DNA from 3 places in the Paenibacillus kandeliae genome. Region 1 is predicted to be linked to each of the others. Evidence: riboswitches for the same ligand, from Rfam matches in the RefSeq annotation. Region 1 holds a riboswitch; each other region holds the start of a gene.
What was found. A riboswitch is a leader RNA that binds a small molecule or an ion and turns the genes downstream of it on or off. The one in region 1 is predicted to bind glycine.
Positions count from the first base shown of each region.

Region 2: another riboswitch for glycine. It lies ahead of sdaAB (L-serine ammonia-lyase, iron-sulfur-dependent subunit beta); the one in region 1 lies ahead of ABXR35_RS21140 (amino acid permease).
Region 3: another riboswitch for glycine. It lies ahead of gcvT (glycine cleavage system aminomethyltransferase GcvT); the one in region 1 lies ahead of ABXR35_RS21140 (amino acid permease).

Region 1 covers NZ_JBFDUZ010000005.1:255,717-258,999, forward strand. The annotation lists gene ABXR35_RS21140 (amino acid permease) at 1-1,125, opposite strand, end outside; glycine riboswitch at 1,269-1,349, opposite strand; gene ABXR35_RS21145 (TetR/AcrR family transcriptional regulator) at 1,470-2,153, opposite strand; gene ABXR35_RS21150 (MATE family efflux transporter) at 2,292-3,283, shown strand, end outside.
Region 2 covers NZ_JBFDUZ010000001.1:2,983,744-2,987,026, forward strand. The annotation lists gene ABXR35_RS12660 (TIM-barrel domain-containing protein) at 1-366, shown strand, start outside; gene sdaAA (L-serine ammonia-lyase, iron-sulfur-dependent, subunit alpha) at 469-1,362, opposite strand; gene sdaAB (L-serine ammonia-lyase, iron-sulfur-dependent subunit beta) at 1,384-2,049, opposite strand; glycine riboswitch at 2,277-2,387, opposite strand; gene ABXR35_RS12675 (ATP-binding protein) at 2,548-3,283, opposite strand, start outside.
Region 3 covers NZ_JBFDUZ010000001.1:3,155,730-3,159,012, reverse strand. The annotation lists gene gcvPA (aminomethyl-transferring glycine dehydrogenase subunit GcvPA) at 1-406, opposite strand, end outside; gene gcvT (glycine cleavage system aminomethyltransferase GcvT) at 504-1,616, opposite strand; glycine riboswitch at 1,955-2,051, opposite strand; gene gcvH (glycine cleavage system protein GcvH) at 2,238-2,630, shown strand; gene ABXR35_RS13405 (SDR family oxidoreductase) at 3,057-3,283, shown strand, end outside.

The DNA of each region.
Region 1 (3,283 bases):
TACCAGAATTACACCCCACACCCAGATAAAGCAAATCGCACTAATCGTCGTCACAATTTCAAATGCCTGTCCCGGTAACAGCTTGCTCAGTAGCGCACCACCCGAGATGACAAGCGTAGATAGGAACAACGACTGACTTGGTACATGATTGCGGTTTAGTCTGCCCAGTCGCTGTGGAGCCTGCCCTTTATGGCTCAAATTGTACAGAATACGACTCGTCGAGAACATACCGCTGTTACAGGCGGAAGCCGCCGACGTCAGCACGACAAAGTTGATAATGCCCGCCGCCACCGGAATACCGACCAGTGTAAAGGTGCGGACAAATGGACTTTCCGCCGGGCTGAGCTGTGTCCACGGATTGATACACAGCAGCACGAACAACGCGCCTACATAGAAGAACAGAATACGTAGCGGAATCTTATTAATCGCCGATGGAATGCTTTTCTCTGGGTTGGCAGTTTCCGCTGCCGATACACCCACCAGCTCCACACCGACATAAGCGAATACGACCATTTGGAACGAGAATAGGAAGCCAGATACGCCATTTGGGAAGATACCGCCATGCTCCCACAGATTACGTACCGATACCGTACCTGCGTCTGTACGGAAGCCCATAATGAGTAGCACAATGCCTAGACCGATCAGTGCCACAATCGTAATCACCTTAATCAAGGCAAACCAGAATTCCAGCTCCCCGAAGTTTTTGACGGTTAACAGATTCAGTCCAAGCAATACGATCAGGCACAGCACCGCTGGCATCCACTGGGGAATATCAAACCAGTACTGCACATACACACCAACCGCGATCACATCCGCCATCGCCGTCATAATCCAGCAAAACCAATACGTCCAACCCGTTATAAATGCCGCACGCGGTCCCAAATAATCCTCTGCAATATCGGTAAATGACTGATAGCCCGCCTTGGATAATAGCAATTCTCCCAGCGCCCGCATCACAAAGAAAATCGCCATCCCGACGATCAGATACGTGAGGATAATCGACGGTCCTGCCTTCTCAATCGCTTTGCCGGAGCCGAGAAATAATCCCGTTCCAATCGTTCCTCCAATCGCAATCAACTGAACATGCCGGTTAGCAAGCTCTCTTTTTAGTCCTGTCTGTGTCATCGTGTTTCCCCCTCGATCTCCTGATCTGTCTGTAAAAACCAATAAAAAAAGAGACTGGATATCATCCAATCTCTCAGCGCACAAGAATAACAAAATATATACATGCCCCGCAGCATATACCTCGCCGCATGACACATATGTATTCGTACTCTTCTGTCCTTTTGCCTGAGATTGTGAACCCTTCGGCGCTGCGGTATATCCGCAGTCTCTCCAGAAGCTGCTCCTGCTGTAGTGTGATCCACAGCAATCATAGCCCTTGAATATATGCAATTATTGAAGCATTACTGCCATTTCGATATGTTAACATATTACCGCCAATGTGAGCAATGGATCAGTGAAAAAAGTTACACATCCATCTCCTGCTCCAAAATGACTTGCTCAATCCCCAGCAAGATCACCTTTAATCCAAAATCGAACGCCCGATCACTCCCCATCAGCTCAAACAGCTGATTGTGGAACATCCGCCGGAACAGCCATACATCCTCATCGCGCATCGAATCCATCACCTGCGTCATATGGTCGCTCATCGTAGACTGCTGTTCCTGACTCATGATCTCCACATTACGCATATGCTGATACTGATCCAGTACAAAATAAAACACAAAATTCACCAGCGTCGTCACGACCTGCATCTTCTGATCCTGCGCCAATGGCGTTTCTTCGACGCATGCTAGCATCCGGTTAGTGAAACGGATAATGTCTGGATCATGCGGCAGTGTCATCATCATGATCTGCGTCGAGCACGGGTAGCGATTCAATACCACGCGCGTCGTGACTGCCAACTCGGTTAGCTGCTCCTTCCAATTCCCGTCGCTGTGCAACTCATCCACGATCACCTTGGATACATGATTCGCTAGACGCTGGTACAGCTGTTGCTTGCTTTTGAAATGCCAGTACAGCGATGGCGCCTGAATGCCGAGCCGGTCGGCAAGCCGCCGCATACTTAACTTCTCAATCCCATCTTCCCCCAAAAGCTCCCACGACGCTTCGAGAATCTTGTCCTCCGAAATTTGAGGCTGCTTTTTCATCTATATCCATCCTTCGAAAAAATTTATCTAACACTGTAAGTTTGTGCTTTACAACCCATCCATCCCATGATACCATCTAACACTGTAAGGCACAAACTAACAGTGTAAGGCAAAAAATGATAGAAAGCAGGAATCCATATGGATACAGAAAATCTGCATTACTTTGAAAAAGCCCCTATCGCCAAAGCCGTCGCTCACTTTGCCATTCCGATGATGCTCGGTACATCCATGAGCGTGATCTATTCTCTTCTGAACGCTTATTTCCTCGGTACGCTGCATAATACAGCCATGCTGACGGCGCTGGCATTGACGCTACCGTTGTTCGCGATTATCATGGCACTCGGTAACCTGATCGGTATGGGCGGCGGTACATTTATCTCTCGTCTGCTTGGCGACAAGCGATATGACGATGCCAAGCATGTCTCGTCCTTCGCCTTTTACAGCAGTCTGCTGCTCGGTCTGCTCGTTATTCTGGTCGGTTTGCCGCTGGCGGATCTCATCACATCGGGTCTAGGGGCAACGAGCGAATCGTTCGCTTTTACCAAAGATTACGTCACCGTCATGCTGATTGGCTCTCCCGTTGTCGTCCTATTCTTCACCTTGGAAAATATCGTGCGTGCCGAGGGATCGGCAATCACCTCTATGATCGGTATGATCCTGAGTGTGATCGTCAATATTGTGCTGGATGCCCTCGCGATCTTTGTTCTTCACTGGGGCGTGATCGGCGTAGCTACAGCGACCGTTGTAGCGAATCTGGTCGCAAGCGCCTTTTACACGTATCATCTGGGGTTCAAAAGCACCTTTCTGAGTGTGTCGTTGAAATGGTTTAAAGCGAGCCAAGAGATTATGAGCAATGTGTTCAAAATCGGCGTGCCTGTGTTTGTGATGAGTGTCTTTCTTGGTGCGATGTCGCTGATTCTGAATTATTTTCTGATTCAATACGGCGATGCTTCCGTCGCTGCATACGGCATCTCGTCGAGATTGCTGCAATTTCCAGAGTTTGTACTGATGGGATTGTGTGAAGGTGTTGTGCCGCTGATCGCCTTTTCGTTTACCGCGAATAAATTGCGGATGAAGCAAGCGATAGGATTTACGGTTAAAACGATTGTGCTCCTGGCGGTTGTATTCGG
Region 2 (3,283 bases), on a different contig from region 1:
CCGTATATTACGAATTTGATGCGACAAGCGCATGAAAAAGGCACTCCGCTCATGCGCCCACTATTTTACGATTTCCCACAAGATCGAGTCTGCTGGGAAACCGAGGATGTGTATATGTTCGGAGCAAGTCTACTGATTGCACCTATTTTGGAAGAAGGGCAGCGCAGTCGCTCTGTCTATCTGCCATCTGGCACACATTGGGTGAATGCGTGGACAGGCAGCCAGCATGAGGGCGGGCAGGTGGTGCAAGCCGATGCGCCACTGTCTATTACACCTGTGTTTATTCGGCAGGCACAAGCGGAAGGATTACAGCCTCTATTTGCTGATATTGTTGCTAGAATGGAATCTGAAGAATCACCAGCTTGATAGATCTAGCGTCTTCTTGCCATACCATACAACAAAAAGAGACTGTATATCGCTACAGTCTCTTTTTGTTGTATATATAATTAGCTAGTAACTTGCAGCAGATTATACGCCGTTGCTTTCGCGACGACGACGTAGTTCTTCGGTGATTTTGCGTCCTGTTGGTGTCTGTGCCAGACCGCCACGCGCTGTTTCCCGATGCTCGCTTGGCATCGAGCGACCTACCTGTAGCATCACATCAACCACTTCATCTGACGGAATTGCACTGCGTACGCCTGCTAGACCCATATCGGCAGCAGCAAGTGCATTCACAGCGCCCAGACCATTGCGCACGATACACGGAATCTCCACCAATCCAGCAACAGGATCACAGATCAGACCGAGTGTATTTTTCAATGCCAGACCGACCGCGTGCATTGCCTGCTCTGGATTACCGCCACGCAGCTCCACGACCGCTCCAGCTGCCATACCGATTGCCGAACCGACCTCTGCCTGACAGCCGCCCTCCGCACCGGAAATGGATGAGTTGTTAGCGATCACGTAACCGATCGCACCAGCGGCGAATAGCCCCAGCACCATCTGTTCATCACTCCAACCGAAGCGCTCTTGGGTGCTAACGAAGACGCCCGGAATGATACCGCATGAACCGGCTGTCGGCGTAGCAATAATACGTCCCATCGACGCGTTGACCTCAGATACCGCCAGTGCATAGGACATCGCACGCGTAGAGTACGCACCGGATGCCGTTTCTCCACCATTCAAGTATTCGTACACTTTGCGTGCATCACCGCCGGTCAAGCCGCTGCGAGATACCGTATCCTCGTGAATGCCGCGGTGAACAGCTTCTTTCATCACCTCATAATAAGCAGCCATCTGCGCAATAACTTCATCGCGCTCTACGCCAGTTTCCTTCACCTGCTCTACAATCATCAGCTCGGCAATACTGCACGAACGTTCCTCGCAAAGCCGGACAATATCTTTTAATGTGCGAAATTGCATATGATTTCCTCCTTTCTTCCTTTAGTCCAAATCAATAACACCCGCACGGGTAACATGCGGTAATGTAACGATATGAGTTAATACCCCATCTGTGGGTACACCATCCAGTTCAATCAGTGTCATCGCTTCGCCGCTGCGCGATTTGCGATCCACGTCCATAAAGCCGATATTCAGCTCCGCCTCGCTCAATGTGCGCGTAATATCCGCCAACACACCTTTGCTATCCATATGCTCGACGACCAGTGTCGGATATTGTCCCGAACCTTTGAGATCGAAGCCGTTTAACTCATGAATCTCGATATTTCCGCCGCCGATCGATGCGCCCGCCAATTCGGCAGTTTGTTCGCCAGCACGCAGTCGCAGACGTACAAAGTTCGGATGTGGATAATTACCTGATCCTTTATCAAAATGAATGGTCATGCCCAGCCGATCCGCTTCCTCCGCTGCATCCGGCAGACGGGGATCATCGGTGCTGTAATCCAGCAGACCGCCCACCAGCGCCAGATCGGTGCCGTGTCCCCAGTACGTTTCCGCAAAGGAACCGTACAGAATAATGTCCGCGTGCTCTGGCTGTTGTCCAAGCAACTGACGTGCTGCTCTGCCCAATCGTGCAGCACCTGCCGTATGAGAACTGGATGGACCGACCATGGAAGGTCCAATAATGTTGAACACATTTTTAAAACGCATATGACTCCTCTTTTCCGCTGCTGCATAATTGAGCAGGTATTGCTGATCTGTCCATGTACATGATATGCCGATCACATATAATCTTCCACCCAACAAGCACATCAAAAAGGACAGAGCAGGACCTGCGGCGGCCTGTATGCTCTGTCCCGTGTACCTGAGAGTTTGGACGGATGATGATGTCGTATCCGTTGTACCCCTTGGGTGGCTGAATGCTCTCTCCAGAGTTGCGTCCGGCAGCGGTTCTTGATACCTGAGAGATTGGCAGACCGTTGGCTGGCGGCTGCTTGCTCCTTCGGTGGCGGATTGCGTACCTCCGCTAACTCTCCCGCTGTCTTCATTCGCATGTATAGGTTGAAATGAACACCGCCGAATGCCCGGCATGTTCCTGATCATTCCTAGCTTAATCCAGCCGCTGAACGCTGTCAATTGCCATAGGGAAAATAAGTTGCATATCTGACATATGCGGTCAACCTTCTTGTTATATGAGTACCATGCGCATCAATCTGTCAGCTCCTCAGATACTTCCAGCAGCGGCAAACGAATGACGAATACCGAGCCTTTGCCCCGCGATGAAGTGAAGCTGAGCACACCTTTGTGATCATTCACAATACGCTGAGCGATGAACAGTCCTAGACCTGTACCACGAATCCGCCGCGATTCGGTGGAACCGGAACGGAAGAACTTTTGGAAAATACGTGGCTGATCCTGCTCAGAGATACCAATACCATAATCCTCTACCTCCACCAGCACCTGACGATCCTGCCGACGTACCCGAATATCGACCGGACGATCCTCTGGCGAATACTTCAGTGCGTTGCCTATCAAATTACTAATTACCTGAATCATACGATTGTGATCGCCCCATACATACAGCTCCTGCTGCTCCAGCTCTACATGCAGTCGATCACGAGACTGAATATCCCACTGCCAGCAAATCATTTGTACCAATTCATCCAGCTGAATATAGCTCATCAGATACTCGGCATGCCCTGCCTCAATCCGCTGACTATCCAGAAATTCATCCAGCAGTCTAGACAAGCGCCCACCTTCAAACTGAATCGTATTCATAAATTCGCGCCGTCGCTCTGCCGGAATATCGTCGTACATCGACAACATTTCAATATAGCCCATGATCGCGGATAACGGTGTACGCAGTTCATGCGATACGACAGCAATCAGCTCATTTTGCAGCTGCTTGACTCTCTTCTCCTCTGTACAATCACGGAAAATCAAC
Region 3 (3,283 bases), on a different contig from region 1:
TACTAGCGTTGGCAACTGCCATACCAGTTAATTCACAAATGTACGATTGAAATTCAAAGATCGCCTGCAATTCGCCTTGGCTAATCTCTGGTTGATACGGAGTATATGCTGTATAAAATTCCGAACGAGAAATCACGTGATTGATCACAGACGGGATATGATGATCGTAAATGCCTGCACCGAGAAAGCTTGTATACCGATCTGTATCGGCATTGCGTCCTGCCAGTGTGGACAGATGGCGGGTGAGTGCATATTCGTCCAGCATGCCAGACATAGGCAATGTACCTTCATAACGAACAGAAGCGGGAATGTCCTTGAATAGTTCCTCAATGGAAGAAGCGCCGACAACGGCTAGCATGTCCTGCTCATTTTGTGGCGTCATCGGGATATAGCGATGGGATTTCATGTGCTGTACTCCTTTCGGCAGTATCGCTGCCGGTTAGTATGGAATTGCCATGACGTGCAATAGAACAGAGGAAAAGGGTTCAAATCGTAGTTCACATTTATACATTCACGGGTTGACGCTTATAAAAAGGAGCCTTCACGACTTCTGCCTTCAACATCTTGCCACGAATCTCAACTTCAACTGGTGTACCCAGTGCAGCGCTGTCTGCTTCGATCAGTGCCAGTCCCAGATTGCGCTTCAATGTGGGCGACTGTGTACCTGTAGTTACTTCGCCAATCTGACGTCCATCGCGGTAGACCGGATAATGAGAGCGGGGAATGCCGCGGTCAATTAGCTCAATACCAACCATTTTGCGCGGTGCGCCGTTTTCCTTTTGCCCAGCCAGTACATCACGTCCGATAAAATCGCCTTTGTCCAGCTTCACGAAGAAACCGAGCCCAGCTTCCAGCGGTGTAATATCCGCAGACAGCTCCTGTCCATACAGCGGAAGCTTCGCTTCAAAGCGCAGCGTATCCCGCGCGCCTAGCCCGCATGGAATCAATCCATCCGATTCGCCCATTTCCAGCAGCTTGCTCCAAATCACATCTGCGTGTGCAGCCGGTGCATAGATCTCATATCCATCTTCACCGGTATAGCCTGTGCGGGAGACGATCACTTCCACATCAAACAGCTTCGCTTCTGCTACAAAGGAAAAGCCGGGTAATGCAGCGTACGTGTCGCTTGCCGTTGCTTTGGAGAGAATGGAAGCGGCTTGTGGTCCTTGCAGGGCAATCAATGCTGTTTGCTCCGAAATGTCCTTCAATTGTACGCCTTCGGGCAAATGCTGACGCAGCCAAGCGATATCCTTATCGATATTGGACGCGTTCAGCACGAGCATATAATGCTCCTCACCGATGCGGTAGACAAGCAGATCATCAACCACTCCGCCGTTGTCATAGCACATCAGCGTATACTGTGCTTGTCCGTCCTGTAAACGGGACACATCGTTGGTCAACATATGCTGCAAATAGCGTAATGCCCCATTGCCGCTAATGATCACCTCACCCATATGGGATACATCGAACAATCCGGCGCGCTCGCGTACAGCCTCATGTTCCTTTTGGATGCCGTAAAATTGTACTGGCAGTTCCCAGCCGCCAAAGTCGATGCAGCGCGGGGAACCGGATTGTTGGTATAACGGGAAAAGCGGAGTTCGTTTCAATTCAGTCATGTGTATTCACCTCGAATTGGTAGTGGTAACGATGAAGCTGGAAATGATGGGCATGCGTTTCATTTTCAAATGGGATGCCAACGTATTCATCATGTTGACTTGATTGAAAGAGGTATACAAGCACAAAAAAGACAGGAAGAGAAGGGAAAGAAACCGACACGTCGCCCGTTATTCATTCCCTTTTCTCCCTGTCCTTGATACCTGAGAGTTACCTCGCTGATCATTCTCGCCGACTATACAACATCTGTCGGTGATCTAGAATGGTTCAAAACAAGTTTCCCCTTGGGTGATCCGCTGTGCATTCATCACTGATCTGCACCGGATGCTCTCCAGAGTTGCGTCCGGTACAGGTCCCTGATACCTGAGAGATTCACCGTCTCCGGCTTACTCCTTCGGCGCCGCCATCGGTGTGGCAGTCTCTCCCTGTACGTTCATCCGCTCACATATGATGTTATGTATTTCCGAACATTCAACACTAGGAAAGCTAAAATTGTATGTTTATTATATTAATACTTGATTGAGTAAACGATGTCAAGCCTCTTGACAGTGCCAACTTCCTTACTATACTCTTGTGGCATTGAGCAAAATGCAATCACGACATGGAACCGGAGGAGCATAATCATGAGCGAAATTAAGGATCAATTGTTGTACAGTGAGGAACACGAGTGGGTAGAGCGTATTGGTGATGATACAGTACGAATTGGTATTACTGACTTTGCCCAGCATCAACTGGGGGATATTGTGTTTGTTGAATTGCCGGAAGATGGTCGCAATGTAAGCGAGAATGAAGTCGTAGGCACAATCGAATCTGTCAAAACAGTATCCGATCTGTTCTGTCCAGTGGCTGGTGTTGTTAGCCGTCTGAATCCCGATCTGGAAACCGAGCCGGAGCTGGTAAACACAGACCCTTACGGTCGTGGTTGGATGCTAGAGCTGAAGGTGGATGGCGATCTGGATGCTGCTCTGTCTAAACTGCTGGATGCGGCTGCTTATAGCGCACACGCACAGGATTGATCAGCAGCGTAATCGTTTCAACATTCGTATTCTAGCGCTTTGATGCTCCACATCTAGCATCGCTACTGCTTGAAATATGCTTATGGATGACTCCGATAGGCTTGCAGTAGATCATACAAGCATTCTTTGCCGTTATCTCCATTCCATCTGGAATGTGATGACGGCTTTTTTACGTGCTTGAATGTCGTATATAGAATCTTTTCCTCATGATTCCATACTGTACGTATTCCATATGCGTTACCGAACTCCTTTGCGTTTACTTAAAATATAGAGCTTATTTCTATAAAATAATTTCTTGGAAATCAATTCTTGCAAGATAAAGACACCGACAATCGTAAGCCTATGCTGCAATACGCTGAGAATCGTAATCCTAGCTTGCTTTTTCAAACATCTATCCTGTATCTACACATCGAGAGGAGCCATTCTATGACTAATTCTATTCATACTTCAACCGCCACTGATAGCAAAATCATCCTGATTACAGGTGCCAATTCCGGTATGGGACTCGCTTCAAGCATCGCTCTTGCCAAACAAGGGCACCATATTATTATGGGATGCCGCAATCCGCAGCGCGGACAGCAAGCGCTGGAGCAAGCCAAGCGCGAGAGCGGTTCCGATCGACTAACGCTGATGACGTGCGATCTAGGGTCGCT